One region of the Aerococcus sp. L_32 genome, then DNA from elsewhere that is predicted to be linked to it. Evidence: riboswitches for the same ligand, from Rfam matches in the RefSeq annotation. Region 1 holds a riboswitch; the other holds the start of a gene.
What was found. A riboswitch is a leader RNA that binds a small molecule or an ion and turns the genes downstream of it on or off. The one in region 1 is predicted to bind fluoride.
Positions count from the first base shown of each region.

Region 2: another riboswitch for fluoride. It lies ahead of ACRCJ0_RS07035 (cation:proton antiporter); the one in region 1 lies ahead of ACRCJ0_RS04480 (cation:proton antiporter).

Region 1 covers NZ_JBOEQF010000040.1:1,467-14,343, reverse strand. Annotated here, with positions in the region: gene ACRCJ0_RS04500 (M48 family metallopeptidase) at 1-615, shown strand, start outside; gene ACRCJ0_RS04495 (dicarboxylate/amino acid:cation symporter) at 723-1,916, shown strand; gene ACRCJ0_RS04490 (SRPBCC domain-containing protein) at 2,370-2,885, shown strand; gene ACRCJ0_RS04485 (2,3-bisphosphoglycerate-dependent phosphoglycerate mutase) at 2,951-3,631, opposite strand; fluoride riboswitch at 3,765-3,861, shown strand; gene ACRCJ0_RS04480 (cation:proton antiporter) at 3,909-5,090, shown strand; gene ACRCJ0_RS04475 (glucose 1-dehydrogenase) at 5,165-5,932, opposite strand; gene ACRCJ0_RS04470 (NADH-dependent flavin oxidoreductase) at 6,229-7,428, opposite strand; gene ACRCJ0_RS04465 (MsnO8 family LLM class oxidoreductase) at 7,637-8,647, shown strand; gene ACRCJ0_RS04460 (glycine cleavage system protein H) at 8,811-9,149, shown strand; gene ACRCJ0_RS04455 (protein-ADP-ribose hydrolase) at 9,153-9,986, shown strand; gene ACRCJ0_RS04450 (SIR2 family NAD-dependent protein deacylase) at 10,061-10,945, shown strand; gene ACRCJ0_RS04445 (lipoate--protein ligase) at 10,942-11,967, shown strand; gene ACRCJ0_RS04440 (AI-2E family transporter) at 12,012-12,877, shown strand, end outside.
Region 2 covers NZ_JBOEQF010000084.1:510-8,500, forward strand. Annotated here, with positions in the region: partial or broken gene ACRCJ0_RS07015 (FAD-dependent oxidoreductase) at 1-187, opposite strand, end outside; gene ACRCJ0_RS07020 (AI-2E family transporter) at 602-1,822, opposite strand; gene ACRCJ0_RS07025 (lipoate protein ligase C-terminal domain-containing protein) at 1,940-2,140, opposite strand; gene ACRCJ0_RS07030 (SDR family oxidoreductase) at 2,214-2,327, shown strand; gene ACRCJ0_RS07035 (cation:proton antiporter) at 2,405-3,586, opposite strand; fluoride riboswitch at 3,634-3,728, opposite strand; gene gpmA (2,3-diphosphoglycerate-dependent phosphoglycerate mutase) at 4,115-4,804, shown strand; gene ACRCJ0_RS07045 (SRPBCC domain-containing protein) at 4,868-5,368, opposite strand; gene ACRCJ0_RS07050 (VOC family protein) at 5,384-5,572, opposite strand; gene ACRCJ0_RS07055 (VOC family protein) at 5,538-5,777, opposite strand; gene ACRCJ0_RS07060 (dicarboxylate/amino acid:cation symporter) at 6,047-7,249, opposite strand; gene ACRCJ0_RS07065 (M48 family metallopeptidase) at 7,357-7,991, opposite strand, start outside.

The sequences.
Region 1 (12,877 bases):
GGATACCTGCGCATTTCAGCACCCAATTATGCCAGTAAAGCTGCTATTGTCGCCTTCGTGGAAAACAACTTAGCCCAAATTGAGCGGATGCAGGCGGATATCCAAAGCCGCTACCAAGACCAAGTCAAACGCTATGAAACCGGCGAAAGCCATTATTTATGGGGCCAAGCCTATCCTTTACTAGTCATTGAAAAACCGGGTCCGACGTCTTGCCAATTAATGGATAACCAGCTAGTTTTAACTGTCAAACCAGGTATGGACCAGGTTGAGCGGACACAAGTCATGATGACCTTTTACAGACAAGCGTTGAAAGACCAATTAGCTATTACCGGGCCTAAAATGATGGCCCATATGGACGTATGGGCCAATGAATTTCGGGTCAAGCAAATGAAAACCAGATGGGGGACCTGCAATATCCAGAAGAAACGCATCTGGATTAGTTTGAACTTGGTCACTGCACCATTGATCTGCCTAGAATCAGTCGTTGTTCACGAATTAGTTCATTTACTAGAAACCAACCATACCAAGCGTTTCTACCAGCTAATGGACCAATATTTTCCGAAATGGCAAGAAGCGAATGCAATTTTGTCGAAATTACCTAGTGTATTTCATTAAAAATCTGTTAAAATAAAAGCAGTAATCTCATAAAAATAATTTAAGCCCCAAGTTGATTTGGGACTTTTTTCTTTTTGAGAAAGAAATGATTTAGAGGAGTTGTTCATATGGCAAAGAAGGGGTTTAAAATACCGTTAGCCTTGAAATTAGTAATTGCAATTATATTAGGGATCATCGTCGGCCAATTTGGCTTTCTACCAGAAATTTTCTTCCAAGTATTAAAAACATTATCCGGATTATTCTCTGAGTTCCTGTCCTTCATCATTCCATTGATGATCGTCGGCCTGATTATTCCAGGTATCGCTGAACTAGCAGAAGGTGCGGGCAAACTTTTAGGGATTACCGTAGCCATTTCCTACGGGTCAACAATCGTTGCCGGTATCCTAGCCTATACTGTGGCCAGCAATTTATTTCCAATGTTTATCACCTCCGATTTGGCAAATACCATCCAAGAATCAGGCGAAGGGGCAACCGCCTTATTCTCAATTGGTCTAGAACCCATGTTTTCAGTTACCGCAGCCATCATTTTCGCCTTTATGTTAGGCTTAGGGATTTCTTGGCTACGAGCAAGAGGACGCGGAGAATCTTTAATGACAGTATTTACCGACTTCGGTAAGGTCATCGATTTAACCTTACAAACAGTCGTGATTCCATTCCTGCCATTCTATATCTTCTTCAACTTTGCAGACATGTCATATTCGGGTTCAGTATTCGCCGTTATGTCAGTCTTTTGGCGGGTATTAGTCACTGCCATCGTCTTACATTTACTATACCTAGCCTGCATGTTCGCCGTGGTTGGTGCTTACGCCGGTAAGAACCCAATCCAAATGATGAAGAATCAAATTCCGGGTTGGTTAACAGCCGCAGGTACCCAATCATCTGCCGCAACCATTCCAACAAACGTTGAAATTGCCCGGAAAAATGGCGTCTCTGAGCAAATTGCTAACTTCGTTGTGCCACTATGCGCCACTATCCATCTAGCAGGTTCAATGATTACCATCATATCTTGTGTGACAGCCATCTTAATGATGTACTCAATGCCAATCTCAATTGGTACAATGGCTGCTTTCGTCATGGTATTAGGAATCGCTATGGTCGCTGCACCAGGCGCACCAGGTGGGGCTATCATGTCAGCTTTACCATTCTTACCAATGGTTGGTTTAACAGAAGCTTTCAATCAATTAGCGATTTCTCTATATATCACGCAAGATTCATTTGGTACTGCAACAAATGTTTCAGGTGATAATGCTATTGCTATTATTGTGGATGCTATCTACAAAAAAGATAAAAAAGCCGAATAAGTAAAGTAATTTAATAGATAATAAATAAAGGATTCAGTATGAAAGCTGGATTCTTTTTTATGACAAAATAGGGTGCTTGACTTGATTTGATATCGGGAGTTCGAATTTTCACCTGCTTGTGGTAAACTGTATAAGGATTAGTGGCGTCTGCTCGGTAAATCTTATTGTGGCAACGTGTACTTTAAATAGCCAGCTATATATTTCTTTAAGTGGTGGACCCTATTGCCACTTCCAATTGAATGAAGCAATCTCTTTAACAATTCATTGTAATAATCAGGGGAGATTGATTATTACTAGGAAAAGTTGACAGTTGTTAAAGAAGTTGAGCAGTGTGGTTGGCTAAAATATAAATATGGGTTATCATAGCAACTTGTGTCTGTAAGTATTGAAAAATGACGAGAAAAGTCAGTACACATTTAAGCGATGATGTAGATGAAGAGGATTGAAATCCAAATGCTAATAAATTTAGCTTTAGGGAAAGGAAACAACATGTTATTTGGGCAGTTAATTGAAAATGAAAGTTCATATTCTCTATACTTTGAAAGGGAATTTTATCAGTCAAAAGAAGCTGTATTTGATGCTTTGACTGATCCAGTCATTTTTTCAAAATGGTATCCATTCGCAACTGGAGAGATGGATGGTCAAGTTGGAGGGCTCATCAAATTTGATGATGGAGAAGGTAATCTTTATCAAGGGGTGATTACCAAGTTTTCACTAGCTGATGGTTTTGAATTTATTGAAGATAGTCGAGATGTGATGCGTATGGAAGTTTCTGAAACAGCATCTGGTTCAAAGTTACATTTCTACCATACATTTTCTGACTTAGCTTGGCTAGTGCAAACTGCTACAGGTTGGCATAATTGTCTTAATGTATTCGTTCAAATTATGAATGGACAACCACCACAATGGCCATTGCCGGATGAATTAGTAGCGTTAACGCAAGCTTATGAAGAGATATTTAGAAAATAAAAAATAGCCTAGAAATTAGTGGCCTAATCTGCCAAAAATTCCGAGCTATTTTTTTATTTGCTAGTTTATTTTTTGGTTAAAACTTTTTTATTAGAAATATGTAACTTTTCATCAATATCATAAATAATCGGTTCACCTGTTGCGATTTCTAAGTTTGGAATATCTTCATCAGAAATATCTTCCAAATACTTCGTTAGAGATCGCAAACTGTTACCATGCGCAACGACAAGGACATCTTTACCTTCTTTTAAATCAGCTGCAATAAGGTCTTCCCAGTAAGGCATTGTTCGATTTAGAGTATCCTGCAAACTTTCACCAGCTAATAAGTGGTCGATATCTAAGTCTTGATAACGTCGGTCAAAGGTATTGCTTGTGGCTTGTGGTGGACGTACATCATAGGAACGACGCCAAATATGTACTTGGTTGTCACCGTGAATCGCAGCTGTTTCTGCTTTGTTTAAACCTTGAAGGGCACCGTAATGGCGCTCGTTCAACCGCCAGTGTTTGTGGACTGGTAAATAAAGTTGATCTAGATTTTCTAGTGTATAAAAAGTTGTTTGAATGGCGCGTGTTAATAGGGAGGTATGTACGACATCAAAAGTTAAACCTTCTGCTTTAAGCGCGAGACCCGCTGACTTGGCTTCTTCTACTCCTAGTGGACTTAAGGCTGGATCTAACCAACCTGTAAACACATTTTGTAAGTTCAATTCACTTTGCCCGTGGCGGATAAATACTAATTTAGCCATATTGTCCCATCCTTTCATGGATACTTTTGACTGATTTTTAGGTTCACCTACACTATACACCCATGGCAAATTGATAGCAAGAAATTTTCACTAAAGGCTTGTCTTATATTGAAGAAAACCCTATACTAAGGAATATAGAAAAGGGAATGAGGTTCTCCCTGGTCAAGTGGATGGTTATTGAAAATCATCTTATACCGAACCGCTGAAAGGCTGATGACTTCTGCAAGTAAAATTGCAGGACTGTCAGCTTTTTTTGTGCCTGCAAAAGGAGGAAAAAATGTTACTATCGTTAGGATTTATGATTATTGTGGGTTATCTATTGGGGTGCTTGTTTGATGCCCTAAATTTACCTAGTTTAGTTGGCTATATTATTGCGGGTCTATTAATGGGGCCGGCTATATTTAACTTGATTGGTCAGGAGACCTTAGCTATCTCAAGTGACTTAAGAAGAATTGCATTGGTGATTATCTTGCTTAGAGCAGGCTTAAGTATTGATTTACAAGATTTGAAGAAAGTAGGACGTCCAGCCATATTGATGAGCTTCTTACCAGCTACCATAGAAATTATTGGTACGATGATATTAGCGCCACTATTTTTTGATATGTCTTACCTATCTGCAGCAATTCTAGGTACTGTTATTGCCGCTACATCACCAGCCGTTGTTGTTGCCCGTATGTTAGATCTAATGGGTAAGGGATATGGACAGGAAAAAGGGGTACCGCAGATGGTTCTGGCGGGTTCTTCCATGGATGATATCTTCGTCATCATTATTTTCACTGCTTTAACAGCCCTAGCCCAAACGGGGGAATTCCATTGGTTAAGTATGGTTGCCATGCCTACGTCTATTATATTAGGTATTGCTGGTGGCTTGGTGGTCGGTTGGCTACTATCCTTGCTAATTGAAAAATATCAACTATCAGGTGGTTATCCCGTTATTTTAACATTCGGTATTGCTATGCTATTTGACGGACTTGAAAAAGTGATGACCGGGCCTATTGGTTTTTCAGCCTTGCTTGCAGTGATGGCTATGGGATTCATGATGCTTCGAGTTAATCCAGTTCAAGCTAAAGGCGTACAAATAGGTTTCAATCATTTGTGGCAGGCCTTTGAAATTGTTTTATTTGTATTAGTGGGCGCCAGTATGTCCATTGAATCAGTCAAAGACTCTGGCATGATTGCAGTATTATTAATTATTCTATTATTAGTATTTAGGGCGGCTGGTGTTTTACTGTCTCTTGCAGGAACAAAATTAAATAAAGCAGAAAGATTATTTGCTGTTTTTGCCTATATACCTAAAGCGACCGTACAAGCCGCTATAGGTGCTGTACCCTTAGCTATGGGATTAGCAAGTGGTCAAACAATCTTAACCATATCTGTTGTGGCTATTTTAGTGACCGCGCCTCTTGGTGCAATTCTGATTGATCAAACACATAATCGTCTATTAAAGGATGACCGATAATATATAGAAAAAGCTGGACTCGTAAAATGAGTACCAGCTTTTTTTGAGTAGAGAATATGTAAAATATGAATGAATTAAAATGGTGCAGTGAAACCGCCATCTACGGTAATGATATCACCGGTAATGAACTTAGCATCGTCTGAAGCTAAGAAGACTGCTGCATGGGCAATATCTTCTGGATGACCAATGCCAGGGTTTAGGGCACTCACGCCTCCGATACGGCTGTTGCCAAAGTCACTTAAATCTGTCATCGTTGAAGCGATATTTGTAGCAATAGCACCTGGCGCAATCCCATTCACCCGGATGTTGTGTTTGGTATACATAAATGCGGTTGATTTTGTCATTGCAGATACGGCATGTTTAGAAGCAACATAGGTTGTTCCTGCAACACCATGGATTAAGCCCCCGATAGAAGTGATGTTGATGATGTTACCTGGTTTATCTTCGTTGAGCCAATAATTAATTGCTGCACGCATCCCATACATGACACCATTCACGTTAACTGCGATAACCCGGTCAAACTTTTCGGTATCAATTTCAGCAACGGGTTCGTTTTTATCCATGATACCGGCATTGTTGACTAAAATATCTAATCCACCATAGGTATCGATGGCTGTTTGGATAGTAGCGACTACCTGATCGTTGTCTGATACATCTACTTGAACAGCAGATGCTTGACCACCACCAGCAATAATTTCTTCAGCAACAGTTTCAGCACCTGACATATCATAATCTGCGACGATTACTTTAGCACCTTCTTTAGCGTATACTTCTGCAATACCCTTACCAATTCCCGAGGCAGCCCCTGTAACGACGGCTACTTTATCTAATAATTTTGTCATGATAATCCTCCTAAGATTGTCGACCGATCATATGTTCAAGCATTCGCAAATTAGACTAAAAAAATAATAATATAAGTTGTTTTGTTTAATGTAAGCCCTTTCCTATCTACAATTATATTGTAAGAAATTTCGCAAATTATTGCTAGTTTTATCATCATAAAATCGAAATAAAAAACATGCACTTGTCATTGATAGTGTACTATCAAGTTAAAGCGCATGTTATATAAGGGATTTGGATTTTCCTAGTGCTTAGTATAGCTAATAAACGTTCAGCTACAATTAGATAATATATTGAACTATTTTTTCACATCATAATTATTTTCGTGTTCACGTAATTTATCACGGGCTTCTTTTGGTAAACCTTTACCGTAATCCATCATACGAACGATATCCTTGAAGGCCGCTTTGGGAATAGCTAAGTCATCGATATCTTTATTGGTTAGCTGTAAGTAGATTTCATCAGCTTTTCCAGCAGTCAACTTGTTAACAAAGTCAGGTTCTGTGATGAATGGGGAAGACATGCCCACCATATCTGCGTATTGGATAGCTTCCATGGCTTTCCCTGGAGAATTAATACCGCCTGTTGCCATCATTACCACACGGCCATTTAAGTGGTCATGGACAATTTTATTGACAGGTTGACCGTAATATTGGCCTTTAGCACGAACGGTGTGTTGGAAGATGTTTTGTCCCCAAGAGGCAATGGCTAAGTAGTCTAAGTCTGCCACTTCAAGGATCCAGTCCACCCATTGGTTAAATTCTTCAACAGTATAGCCGATTTCATTCCCGCGTGTTTCTTCAGGCGTACCGCGGAACCCAAGAATAAAGCCTTCAGGCGCTTCTTCATTGATGACTTTTTGAACTTCTTTAAAGACTTCTAAGCCAAAACGTGCCCGGTTTTCTAAAGTATGGCTACCATATTCATCTGTCCGTTGGTTTGAGTAAGGGGAGAAGAAAGTCTGCATGAGTAAGCGTTGGGCTGCAGAAATCTCTACACCAGCAAAACCTGCTTTAATCGCACGGCGGGTTGCATCACCGTATTGACGGATCACTTGTTTAATTTTTCGTGGTGACATTTCGAGCACTTGGTGGTCGATTGGTGTGTGCAATGTCTGCGGACTTGGACCGTAAACAGTATAGTAATCAAGAATTGCTTGATTGGCAAAACGACCAGCATGGGTTAGTTGCAGAATAGCTTTAGCACCCTCAGCTTGCATTGCGTCAGCCATTTTGCTTAAACCAGGAATGGCGCGATCATCGTCAGCTGAGAAACCATATTCAAATAATTGACCATAAGGCTCAATATAAGCAGCACCTGTCACTTGGATAGGGGCAGATTTGGCCCGACGACTGGCGTAATCAAGGTCTTCTTGGGTAATGAAACCCTCTTGAGTAGAAGAGTTGGTAACGATTGGAGATAATGCAAAGCGGTTTTCAAGGACTTGACCGTTGGGTAGGGTCACTGGTTCTAATAATGTCTTATAATCTTGTGTCATCATTTGATTTCCTTTCTATGAACGCATACGAAGTGAATGTTTGAAAAATGCATATTTTGTATGCGTATTCAAAAAAAGCGTTTTATGCAAACATTTGAACAGTTTATATGATATCATGATAATAGTTAAAAAGGCTAGTCCTGTTATTTGTGAATAGAATTATAAACTCATAGTATAACAGTTTGTAAAAGTAAAGGAGTACAGATTCATGACGGATACAGTGAAATTTAATATCCTTGATTTCGTCGCTCGTGACCTAGGAAAAAATGACACAGACGCTTACAATGATACCCTTCATTTAGCTAAAAGGGCAGAAGAATTGGGCTATCATCGTTTTTGGTTTGCTGAACACCATAGTTTAGCAGCCTACCCATCGGCTGCCCCCGAAATCATGATGACTTATCTATTAAGTCAGACTAAGCGGCTTAAATTCGGATCAGGTGGGGTGATGCTACCTCATTATGCCCCATTAAAAGTGGCAGAGGTTTTTAATACGATTGCCCATTTATATCCTGGTCGTGTAGATTTAGGCATGGGCAATAATCCAGGCCGCCAAGCGGTTCGAGATGCTTTAGACAGCAATCTTAAGGGTTACAAAGATAACGAAGAAGCCATGCGGGAAGTAAGGGATTTTGTTAGCCAAGCACCCAATAACTATGGCGACCTGCAAGCCTATCCAAGACCTGCTACACCACCAACCTTGTGGACCTTATCAGCCAGTGAAGCATCTGCTTATAAGGCAGCCCGCTTAGGCATTGGCTACGTCTACAGTTTATTGTTTAACCAGGATGAGGATGCTATTGAAGCAGCTGGGCGGATTGCGAAAATCTATCGTGACAACTTCCAACCATCGGTCACTTTAGCTAAGCCTCAATTTATGGTTTCAGCCTTCATTGCTGTTGTGCCAGAGGGAACTGATATCAAGCCACTTCAGCGAGCTTTTGAGCTATGGATTCTTGGGAAAAAAGACTACAGTGAATTTGACCACTTGCCAACGATTGAAGAAGCAGCCAATTATCAATTTACGGAAGCCGACCATGCGAAAATGGCCCGTAACCGTAAAAAACTGATTATCGGAGATATTCAACAAGTCAAAGGTCAAATCGAGCAAATTATTCAGCTGACAGCTGCCGATGAATTTATGGTCATTCCAACTGTCCCAGGCGTCAAGCGCCGGCAAGAACATTTAGAATTGATTGCTCAAGCTTTTGATTTATAGTCTTGATCTAGAGAATATGTGTATAGCATCAGCTAAATTTTAAAACTATATTCTATAGTACAATCATCACAAATGAAACATTAGCCAAGCAAGTAAAAACATGCTACATTAAAAAAAATTAGAAAAATATAACAAAACAATCAATCTTTTAGGAGGAAACAACATGCGCAAACTAGCAAATTACTTATGGGTAGAACAAAACGGAGACGAATTCACATTTATCATGACACCAGAATTGCAAGATGATATTGGTACCGTTGGCTACGTAGAATTTATCACCAAAGAGGGTGACCAAGTCGAAGAAAACCAAGCCATCTTAAACTTAGAAGCATCTAAAACAGTCTTAGAACTGCAAGCGCCATTAGCAGGAACCATCACAGCCATCAACAAGGCTACAGAAGACGCACCAGAACAATTAAACTCAGAAAAAGCCGATGAAAGCTGGGTTTACAAAATGACCAACGTAGACCAAGACGCCTACGACAAACTACCAGAAGCCTAGCACATGGTAAAACAGCTCAACCAACTCATCCAATACCTATGGGACCAGCAAACAAATTTAACCAATCATCAAAAAGCCTATAGAGATGATTTGAAAAGGGCAGGCATCGTCCAAGCTGACAACAGCCTAGACATAACCGCCATCCCTGATGACCACAGTCGCTGGACGGTTTTTAGAGGTTTAGTCAATGTACGCGATGTCTACCAACCAAGCCCGGAATACTTACTGGCAGAAGAATCTCTACTTCAAGCCAATCTAGCGCCAGCTGCCAGCCCAGACCAATGGCAAAAAAGCCAGTTGGACCAACGTATTTTTCTTTGGCAAGGGGATATTACCCGCTTGAAGGTGGATGCCATTGTGAACGCGGCTAATAAGAATGGACTAGGTTGCTATATTCCAAACCATCATTGTATAGACAATACAATCCATACAATGGCGGGTGCTCAGGTAAGAACGGATATGGCTAAGGCATTAAATGGCCGTAAACTGCCAGTGGGGAAGGTCATGGTTACAAAAGCTTACAACTTGCCAGCAAAATTCATTTTTCACACGGTGGGGCCGGTGATTTATAAGGAACCTGTGTCAAAAATGAACCAAGATTTGTTGGCAGCTTGCTACCTAAATTCCCTAAAAGAAGCGGATGCTAGAGGACTTTCGACTATTGCTTTTTGTAGCATTTCAACTGGTGAGTTTCATTTTCCAAAGGCATTAGCCAGAGATATTGCCATTCAAACAGTTCAAAATTATTTAAAGGAAACGGATAGTTCATTACAGGCTGTCTTTAATGTCTTCTTGGATGAAGATTTGGCCTTATATCAAAAAGTTTTAATCAATTAAATAACGCATTTTTGGAGTAGGTAGGCTAAAAACTAGCTGCCTACTCTTTTTACAGGAAAGGAAGAAGTATAGGTATGTGGAAATCCTTTGAGGACCCTACAGAAAATCAAGCAAGTATGTTAAAAGAAGCAATAACTGAGGCAGATGCTGTAGTTATCGGTATCGGGGCTGGCATGTCGGCTGCAGATGGCTTTACCTATGTGGGGCCGCGGTTTGAAAATAATTTCCCTGACTTTATTGAGAAATATGGTTTCTTCGATATGTTACAAGCTAGTTTATTCGATTTTCCATCGACGCAAGAATATTGGGCTTTTGAATCACGTTTTATCGCCTTAAATTATCTTGATCAACCAGTTGGAGAATCTTACATTGCGTTGAAAGATTTATTAAGAAGTAAACCACATCATATTATTACGACCAATGCCGATAATGCCTTTGCGGCTGCTGATTATGATATGGATAAGGTCTTCCATATTCAAGGAGAGTATATCTTGATGCAGTGTAGTCAAATGTGCCATCAAGAAACCTACCGGGATGATGATTTAATTAGAGAAATGGTAATAAGGCAAGAAAATATGGAGATTCCTTATGATTTAATTCCGCGTTGTCCAAAATGTGGGGCTGTTATGGAAGTAAATAAACGAAAAGCAGGTAAAGGGATGGTTGAAAGTCCAGATTTCTTTGCACAAAAAGCACGCTATGATGCCTTTTTGGATGAATACGAGGGACAAGCTATTCTCTTTTTAGATATCGGGGTCGGTTATACCACGCCACAATTTGTAAAGACACCTTTCCAAGAGATGACGGCTAAAAACCCTAAAGCGATGTATGTACCAATGAATAAGAAATTATACCGCATTCCTGACCACTTAAAACAACAAACGTATCGTTTAGATGAGGATATTGCAGAAACGATTATTGGTGCAAATGCTTTAATGCAGGAGGCGTTAGTTGAATGATTGTAATAGAACCCATTCGAAACGGTGAATATATGATGGATGGTGCTTACGCCTTAGCGGTCCAAGTCTATGTGCAAGAGCATCTTGAAATTACAGAGCCGATATTGTTACCTTATATCGTAGGACCAACTGTCCAGGTAGGGCGTTTCCAAAATTCCTTAGTAGAGGTTAATGAAGCATATGTGAAAGCACATGATATCTTACTAGTCCGCCGTGATACCGGTGGCGGAACCCTTTATCAGGATGCAGGACACGTTAACTTCTGTTTCCTATATCCTGGTGCTACGGATATTTATGGTAATTATGCCAAGTTATATCAACCAACTATTGATGCCTTAGAAAAATTTGGGGTGAAAGATCTGAGTCAAAGTGGCCGTAATGACCTAGAAATTGCTGGGAAAAAGATTTCAGGGGCTGCCATGACCATGAAGAATAATTTAGTATATGGTGGCTTCTCCTTAATGCTTGATGTCGACTATGATGCTATGGTCAAAGCCCTCAATCCTAATGAAAAGAAAATCATTTCAAAAGGGATTCAATCCGTTCGCGCTCGGGTAACGGATATTCGAAGTCATCTTGCACCAGCTTATCAGAACTTATCTAATTTTGAATTTAAAGATCTTATGGCCGCAGAATTCTTAGGGATAGACGATATGCATCAGGCCAAACGGTATGCGCTTAGTGATGAAGATTGGGCAATCATTGACCAGATGGTAGCGGACAAATATAAGAATTGGTCCTGGAATTTTGGGAATAATCCTAATTATGCCATCAAAAATGATATACGCGTTCCGGGTGTTGGAACACTTGAAGTAACCTTGGAAGTTGCTAAGGGGCATATTCAAAAATGTCGGATTTATGGTGATTTTTTTGGAAAGAAAGACATAGCAGATATAGAAAACCTACTCATAGGCTGTCCATTAAGGGAAGATGCAGTAGCGAGCGCTTTAAACGATATTGACTTAACGCCGTATTTTGGTTCGATTGATTCAACTGTTCTAACTAACCTAGTTTTAGCCTAATATGTTAAAATGTATATATTAAAGTAGAGAAAGAGTGGATTGAATTGAAAAAATTAAATGGCCCAACAAAACAAGGGATACAATGGTTGGCCTTGATTGCAGTATTTATATTAGCTGTCATCAATTGGTCCTATCTTGTACAAACTGTCACGATGATTTGGTCAGTGATTTTTCCCTTAATTTTAGGTGGAATGATTGCCTTTGTCTTAAATTTATTGATGACTTGGATTGAAAAATACTTATACCCGAATGCAAAAAATAAGTATTTAAAAGGTACAAGACGACCAGTTGCAATTATTTTAGCTATCTTAGTCGTCTGCTTAGTGATAGCGGCGACGGTGGTAATTGTGGTACCACAATTGGCTTCAGCAGTGATGACCTTGATTGATGTAGTGCCGGAAGCAGTAGATAATCTAACAAATTGGTTTAACAATCAAGAAGCATTGGTTCCTTTAGTGAATGACTTAGCGAACCAAGCGAATATCGATTGGAACAGTATCTTCACTAATGTAGCAAGTGGTATAAACAATGTAGCTTCAAGTCTAGCAACGACGTCTGTTTCGGTATTGACGACTTCGGTTGGTGCTATAACTAATATCTTCTTAGGCATTTTGTTTGCGATTTATATTCTTTTTTCAAAGGAAAAATTGGCCAAACAAGTGGATCGGTTGCTAATAGTATATGTCCGCGATGATATCCACCAATTAATTGAAAATGTGGCTCGAGTTGCTAATGAAACATTTTCTAAGTTTATTTCAGGAATGGTCATTGAAGCGATCATCTTAGGTGCTTTGGTAACAGCGGGGTTATTTATTCTGCAAGTTCCTTATGCTGCGATGTTAGGTGTCCTTCAAGGTGTGATGGCATTGATTCCGATTATAGGTGCCTTCTTATCTGGTGCAGTTGGGGT
Region 2 (7,991 bases), on a different contig from region 1:
CTTTTGTATAGAATAACCCTTCGTAGCTATCGATTTGACGACCTACCCATAATGCGGTCCCACAACCTAAGTATGATAAGTTTGAGTTACGGTCTATTAATGTAACTTCTACGTCTTGATCTGAATCTAATAATGTATTTGCTGCTGAGATACCTGCATGGTTAGTTCCTACTACTACAACTTTCATTAAATGTTTCCTCCTCGGTGTACATATCATTTGCTCATTTATTTACAAGCACAGAATAACACCATTTTTTTTGGATGACAAACCAAAGTTGTATAATTTATAAAAGCTCACAAAGTCCATAGCAAGCAATTTTAAAGGAAAGTTTGTGAAAAACTTATTAAGACCCTTTGTTTTCGGTCTAATTATTGCAATTTTTGTTATTTTCTTAAAAATAATCATTTTTACTTCAAATTCGCTTTTTCACAAATTCGGGTGTTTTTGTACATTTTTTGTATTTTTATAGATTTTGAGCCTAGATAAATGAAAAAAACGCTCACAATTAAGTGGCGTCTTTTCCTTTTATATCAACGTTTTTCTCATTTTCCACTTGTGAATGTGTCGCATGTGAAAAAGTTTGTGCATTTTTATACGATGTTACGTCTTATCAATCTCTTCTTCGATTAACGCTGGGTGACGCAGACTCTCTAAAAAGCTTACTTTTAGCTCTACATCTTGTTTCCCTGCTGCTTGACGGACTTGCTCGCGGTATTTGACATCAATCTTGATAATCTTATAGATTGAAGCTAGAACCGGCACCCCGATTAACATACCAGGAATACCCATCAATCCCCCACCAACAGTTACAGCGAATAACACCCACATAGATGGTAGTCCAATTGAATCCCCCACAACTCGTGGATAGATTAAGTCCCCTTCTAATTGTTGGACAAATAAGACGAAGATGAGATAAATCAAGGCGTAGGTTGGGTTTAAAGCGAGTAGGATCAAGACGCCGACCGCACCCGATAGGAAGGCACCAATAATTGGAATCAATGCCATTACACCTTGTAGAACGCCCAACATCGCAGCATAAGGAACTTGAAGAATAAATAACCCAACTGTCACTAAAGTACCCAAGATGATTGCTTCAATAACCATTCCTGAAATAAACTTAGAAAATGTTTCATTAGCAACTCGAGCCACATTTTCAATTAATTGGTGGATATCATCGCGAACATAAACCGTTAGCAATCGTTCTACTTGTTTGGCTAATTTTTCCTTTGAGAAAAGAATATAAATTGCAAACAAGATACCCAAGAAGATATTAGTTACTGCACCAATAGAAGTGGTTAATACCGAAACAGACGTCGTCGCTAGACCTGAAGCTATATTGTTAATGCCTCTTGCCACATTAGAGAAGATACTACCCCAATCGATATTCGTTTTGTTTGCTAAGTCGTTCACTAAAGGAACCAAAGCATCTTGATTATTAAACCAATTTGTTAGATTTTCAACAGTCTCAGGTGCCACTTCAATCAGCGTCATAATCGCAGACGCCAATTGTGGTAACACAATTACAACCGTCGCTGCTATCACTAAACAGACAACTAAGATAGCTAAAATAATAGCAACTGGTCGTCTAGATGCTTTCAAATACTTATTTTTTGCATTCGGGTATAAGTATTTTTCAAGCCAGGTCATCAATAGGTTAAGGACAAAGGCAATCATCCCACCTAAGATTAAGGGGAAAATCACTGACCAAATCATAGAAACTGCTTGGACAAGATATGACCAGTTGATGACGGCTAATATAAATACCGCAATCAAGGCCAACCATTGGACCCCTTGTTTTGTTGGACCGTTTAATTTTTTCAATTCAATTCAACTCTTTCTCTACTTTAATATATATATTTTAGCATATTATGCTAAAACTAGGTTAGTTAGAATAGTTGAATTAATCGGCCCAAAATACGGTGTTAAGTCAATATCTGTTCAAGCACTCGCTACTACATCTTCCCTTAATGTGCAGCCTACGAGTAGGTTTTCTATATCTGCAACATTTTTCTTTTCAAAAAAATCACCATAAATTCGACATTTTTGAATATGCCCCTTGACAACTTTTAAGTTGACTTCAAGTGTTCCAACAACAAGATCCGTGTTAACGGGATTGCCCCAGGTGCAATCGCTACAAATATTGCCTCAACAATGACCAACTTAAGTGACTTTGGGAGCGCCCGGATTGGTGCCTTCAGCGGTTTAAACCCAAGTGTTGGTCCACCCGAAGATATCCCATGCCGCAGTATTCTTGGCATCAGATGACGATAAATTTATGAACGGTGATATTATCACTGTAGATGGTGGCTTCACGGCGCCATTCTAAAATAAATAAATTTTCCGTAAAAAAAGCTGGTCCTCATTTTTTTGAGAGCCAGCTTTTATTTGTTTTTATATCCATATTTATCGATCATCACGCAATAGGCGATTATGGGTTTGGTCGATTAAGACAGCGCCAAGCGGTGCGGTGACTAAGATGGCAACGACCGAGATGGTTAAAATGATTTGACCATTCGGCAAGCCCATCGCTAAGGGCACCGCCCCTATGGCTGCTTGTACTGTGGCTTTTGGAAGGTAGGCAAAGATGGCGAATGCTTTTTCCTCTTTGTTTAATTGAGTGCCTAAAACAGATAAAAGTACACCAAGTCCTCTAAATACCAACAACAAGACAATTAATAGTACTGCAATGAGGCCTGAATCTTTGACGGATTCGATGGACATGCTGGCACCAACTAACACGAATAGGATAATTTCAAAGACTTGCCATAAATTATTAAAACCTACTTGAACAGATTTGGCTTGAACTGGATTGACGCGAAGCATCATAAAGCCCATTGCCATCACAGCAAGTAAGGCTGAGAAGCCAATTGGCCCTGTCATGGCTTTTTCAATCCCATCAAATAACATGGCCATCCCAAAGGATAAGATGACTGGATAGCCACCTGATAATTGATATTTTTCAATGGCTAGTGACAGTAGCCAACCCACCAATAATCCCCCAGCGATCCCTAATATGATAGAAGTTGGCATAGATAGCATGCTTAACCAATGGAATTCACCGGTTTGAGCAAGGGCTGTTAAGGCGGTGAATAGGATGATGACGAAGATATCATCCATAGAAGAGCCCGCTAGAATCATTTGCGGCACCCCTTTTTTCTTACCATATCCCTTACCCATTAAATCTAACATGCGGGCAACGACTACGGCTGGTGATGTGGCCGCGACAATAGCCCCTAAGATAGCTGCAGATAAGTATGACATTCCAAAGAATATTGGCGCCAAAATAATTGTCCCAATGATTTCTAGGGTAGCAGGTAGGAAGCTCATCAAGATGGCTGGGCGCCCTACTTTCTTCAAGTCCTGCAAATCGATATTTAAACCCGCTCTCAGTAAGATAATCATCAAGGCAATCCGTCTTAAATCACTGGATATGTCCAATGTACTTTGGTCAATTAAATTGAAAAATGATGGTCCCATGATTAAGCCAGCGATGATGTAGCCGATTAAACTAGGTAAATTCATCGTACTCAACAAGCGCCCCAATAAATACCCCACAACAATGATAAAACCTAACGATAGTAACATAATTTCCTCCTTTTGCAGGCACAAAAAAAGCTGATACGCCTGCAGTTTTACTTGCAGAAGTCATCAGCTTTTCAGCGGTTCGGTTTCGGATGGCTTAAATACCATCGCCTCGACCAGGGAGAACCTCATTCCCTCTTTTTATGCTCCCTAAGCATACGCCATTTTTCTGAAAAATACAAGGTACTATATTTTAAAATAACCCTTTGGCTTATCCTTTCTCTAGCATATTCATAAATCTACTGTTCATTCCAAAAGCACTTTGACTTATGCACCAAAAAAGGGCTTTCCCCTGTTTTGTCGATCCTCAAAAATCTATCGATTAATCACGGTTAAATACCCTTTAATAACTAACTAAACTAACCTCTTCAACTAGACAACTTTCCCTAAATAACACTGAAATATTATCACTTGTTAATGATCGTTATTAAAGAAGTTGAGGTGTCTTTTCTTGCTATCATTTTTACTTGGGTGTATATTATAGGTGAGCCTAAAAATAAAAATACAGTATCCTTGAAAGGATGGAGAAAGATGGCCAAATTAGTATTTATCCGCCACGGACAAAGTGAATTGAATTTGCAAAATGTGTTTACTGGATGGTTAGATCCGGCTTTAAGTCCTCTAGGGGTGGAGGAAGCTAAGACTGCTGGTCTAGCGCTTAAAGAAGAAGGTTTAACTTTTGATATTGTACACACTTCCCTACTAGCACGTGCCATACAAACAACTTTTTATACGCTAAATAATTTAGACCAACTTTACTTACCAGTCCACAAACATTGGCGGTTAAACGAACGCCATTACGGTGCCCTTCAAGGATTGAATAAGGCAGAAACGGCCGCTATTCACGGCGAAGACCAAGTGCATATCTGGCGCCGTTCTTATGATGTCCGCCCGCCTCAAGCGACTGCCGATACTTTTGACCGTCGCTACCAAGACCTTGATATCGACCATTTATTAGCTGGCGAAAGTTTAAAAGACACCTTAAACCGGACCATGCCTTATTGGGAAGATCATATTGCAGCTGATTTAAAAGAAGGCAAAAATGTCCTTGTTGTTGCTCATGGCAACAGCTTGCGGTCATTAACCAAATACTTGGAAGGCATTTCTGATGAAGATATTCCTAACTTAGAAATCGCAACTGGTGAACCCATTATTTATGATGTTGACGAAAACCTTCATATCTCAAACAAAAAAGTCTTAACGAAACATATCGCCAAATAACAAGTAATGACATGCAAATAAATAGCCCGGAAGCCTGGAACGTTGTGTCCCTTGACTTCTGGGCTATTTTTCTTCTTTAAAATTTGCTTCTTTAAATTGTGTTTCATAAGCTTGCGTTAACTCAACCAATTCATCTGGCAATGGCCATTGTGGTGGTTGACCGTTCATGATTTGCACGAATACATTTAAGCAATTATGCCAACCGGTAGCCGTTTGCACTACCCAGGCAAGATCTGAAAATGTATGGTTAAAATGTAATTTAGCACCAGAATTCGTTTCAGAAATCTCCATGCGTATCACATCGCGGCCATCTTCGATAAACTCAAAACCATCTTCAAGTGAAAACTTAGTAATCACCCCTTGGTAAAGATTCCCTTCGCCGTCATCAAATTTGATCAATCCGCCAACTTGGCCATCCATTTCCCCTGTTGCGAATGGATACCATTTTGAAAAAATGACCGGATCTGTCAAAGCGTTGAATACTGCCTCTTTTGACTGGTAAAAGTCCCTTTCAAAGTATAGTGTATACGAACTTTCGTTTTCAATTAATTGCCCAAATAACATCGTGTTTCCTTTCCCTTACGCTAAATCTAATAGCCTTTGGATATCAATCTTCTTCATCTGCATCATGGCTTGAATTTGTGCTGAATGATGTTGTAATTCTCCAATATTTACCGGCACAATTTGCCATGATAAACCATATCTATCTTTTACACAACCACACTGCTCAGCTTTAGGAAAAGCGGCATAATTTTTCCCAGTAATAATCTATTTCATCCTGACCCTCGCAATTAAGCGCCAAAGATATTGCTTCATTAAAACGGAAATATGGCCCGCCCTCCAAAGCAATATAAGGTTGGTTATTTAAAGTGAACTCTGCCGTAATAACTTTACCTGTCATACCCTCAAAGTATTCGTCTAAACTGGCATCTGGATAGTACTCAATCTGCTGAATTTCTGAATTTGGAATCAGATCTACTTAGAAGCGAACCGCCTCTTCACAATCGCCGGCACTAAAACATAAACAAGGTGCAATACTCTTCATGATAGCTCTACTTCATTGGGTGCTGGTCAGTCATACGCCACTAATACCTATATAGTTTACCACAAGAAAGTGAAAATTCGAACAGTCTATCCCAATTAGGCCTACCCCCACTAAAAAATGACCTACAATATTATCGACTTACCTACACTAAAATAAAAAAAGGATCCAGCCTTTACACTGAATCCTTTAGAGTAAATCTATTTAGCTTGTTCTGCTTTCTTATCTTTTTTGTAGATGGCATCGATGATAACCGCGATGGCGTTATCACCTGATACATTTGTTGCGGTACCAAATGAGTCTTGGGTGATGTATAAAGAAATGGCTAATTGGTTGAAGGCTTCTGTTAGACCAACCATTGGTAAGAAAGGTAATGCTGACATGATGGCCCCACCAGGCGCACCTGGTGCAGCGACCATGGCGATTCCTAATACCATAACGAAAGCAGCCATTGTACCAATTGAGATTGGCATTGAGTACATCATTAAGATGGCTGTCACACAAGATATGATGGTAATCATTGAACCAGCTAGATGGATAGTGGCGCATAGTGGCACAACGAAGTTAGCAATTTGCTCAGAGACGCCATTTTTCCGGGCAATTTCAACGTTTGTTGGAATGGTTGCGGCAGATGATTGGGTACCTGCGGCTGTTAACCAACCTGGAATTTGATTCTTCATCATTTTAATTGGGTTCTTACCGGCGTAAGCACCAACCACGGCGAACATGAAAGATAGGTATAGTAAGTGTAAGACGATGGCAGTAACTAATACCCGCCAAAAGACTGACATAACGGCAAATACTGATCCTGAATATGACATATCCGCAAAGTTAAAGAAGATATAGAATGGCAGGAATGGAATGACGACTGTTTGTAAGGTTAGATCGATGACCTTACCGAAGTCGGTAAATACTGTCATTAAAGCTTCTCCGCGCCCTCTTGCTCGTAGCCAAGAAATCCCTAAGCCTAACATAAAGGCGAAGATAATGGCTGCGGTAACTGAAAACATGGGTTCTAGACCAATTGAGAATAAGGCGGTTGCCCCTTCACCTGATTCTTGGATGATATTTGCCAAGTCGGAGGTGATAAACATTGGGAATAAATTGCTGGCTATAATATAGGCTAGGATGCCGGCAACGATTGTTGACCCGTAGGAAATGGCTACAGTAATCCCTAAAAGTTTGCCCGCACCTTCTGCTAGTTCAGCGATACCTGGAATAATCAGGCCGACAATCATCAATGGAATGATGAAGGTCAGGAACTCGGAGAATAGTCCAGATAATGTTTTTAATACTTGGAAGAAAATTTCTGGTAGAAAGCCAATTTGGCCGACAATGATCCCTAATATAATTGCAATTACTAATTTCAAGGCTAGCGGTATTTTAAACCCCTTCTTTGCCATATGAACAACTCCTCTAAATCATTTCTTTCTCAAAAAGAAAAAAGTCCCAAATCAACTTGGGGCTTAACTTATTTTTATGAGATTACTGCTTTTATTTTAACAGATTTTTAATGAAATACACTAGGTAATTTCGACAAAATTGCATTCGCTTCTTGCCATTTCGGAAAATATTGGTCCATTAGCTGGTAGAAACGCTTGGTATGGTCGGTTTCTAGTAAATGAACCAATTCATGAACGACGACTGATTCCAGGCAAATTAATGGTGCAGTGACCAAATTCAAACTAATCCAGATGCGTTTCTTTTGGATATTGCAGGTCCCCCATCTAGTTTTCATTTGCTTGACCCGAAATTCGTTGGCCCATACGTCCATATGGGCCATCATTTTAGGCCCGGTAATAGCTAATTGGTCTTTCAACGCTTGTCTGTAAAAAGTCATCATGACTTGTGCCCGCTCATCCTGATTCATTCCTGGTTTGACAGTTAAAACTAGCTGGTCATCCATTAATTGGCAAGATGTTGGCCCCGGTTTTTCAATGACTAGTAAAGGATAGGATTGGCCAAATAAATAATGGCTTTCGCCAGTTTCATAGTGTTTGACCTGGTCTTGGTAACGGTTCTGGATATCTGCCTGCATCCGCTCAATGCGGGCTAAGTTAGTTTCCACGAAGGCGACAATAGCAGCTTTACTGGCATATTTGGGTGCTGATATGCGCAAGTCTCCATGTGGCGGGACGGCTTTTA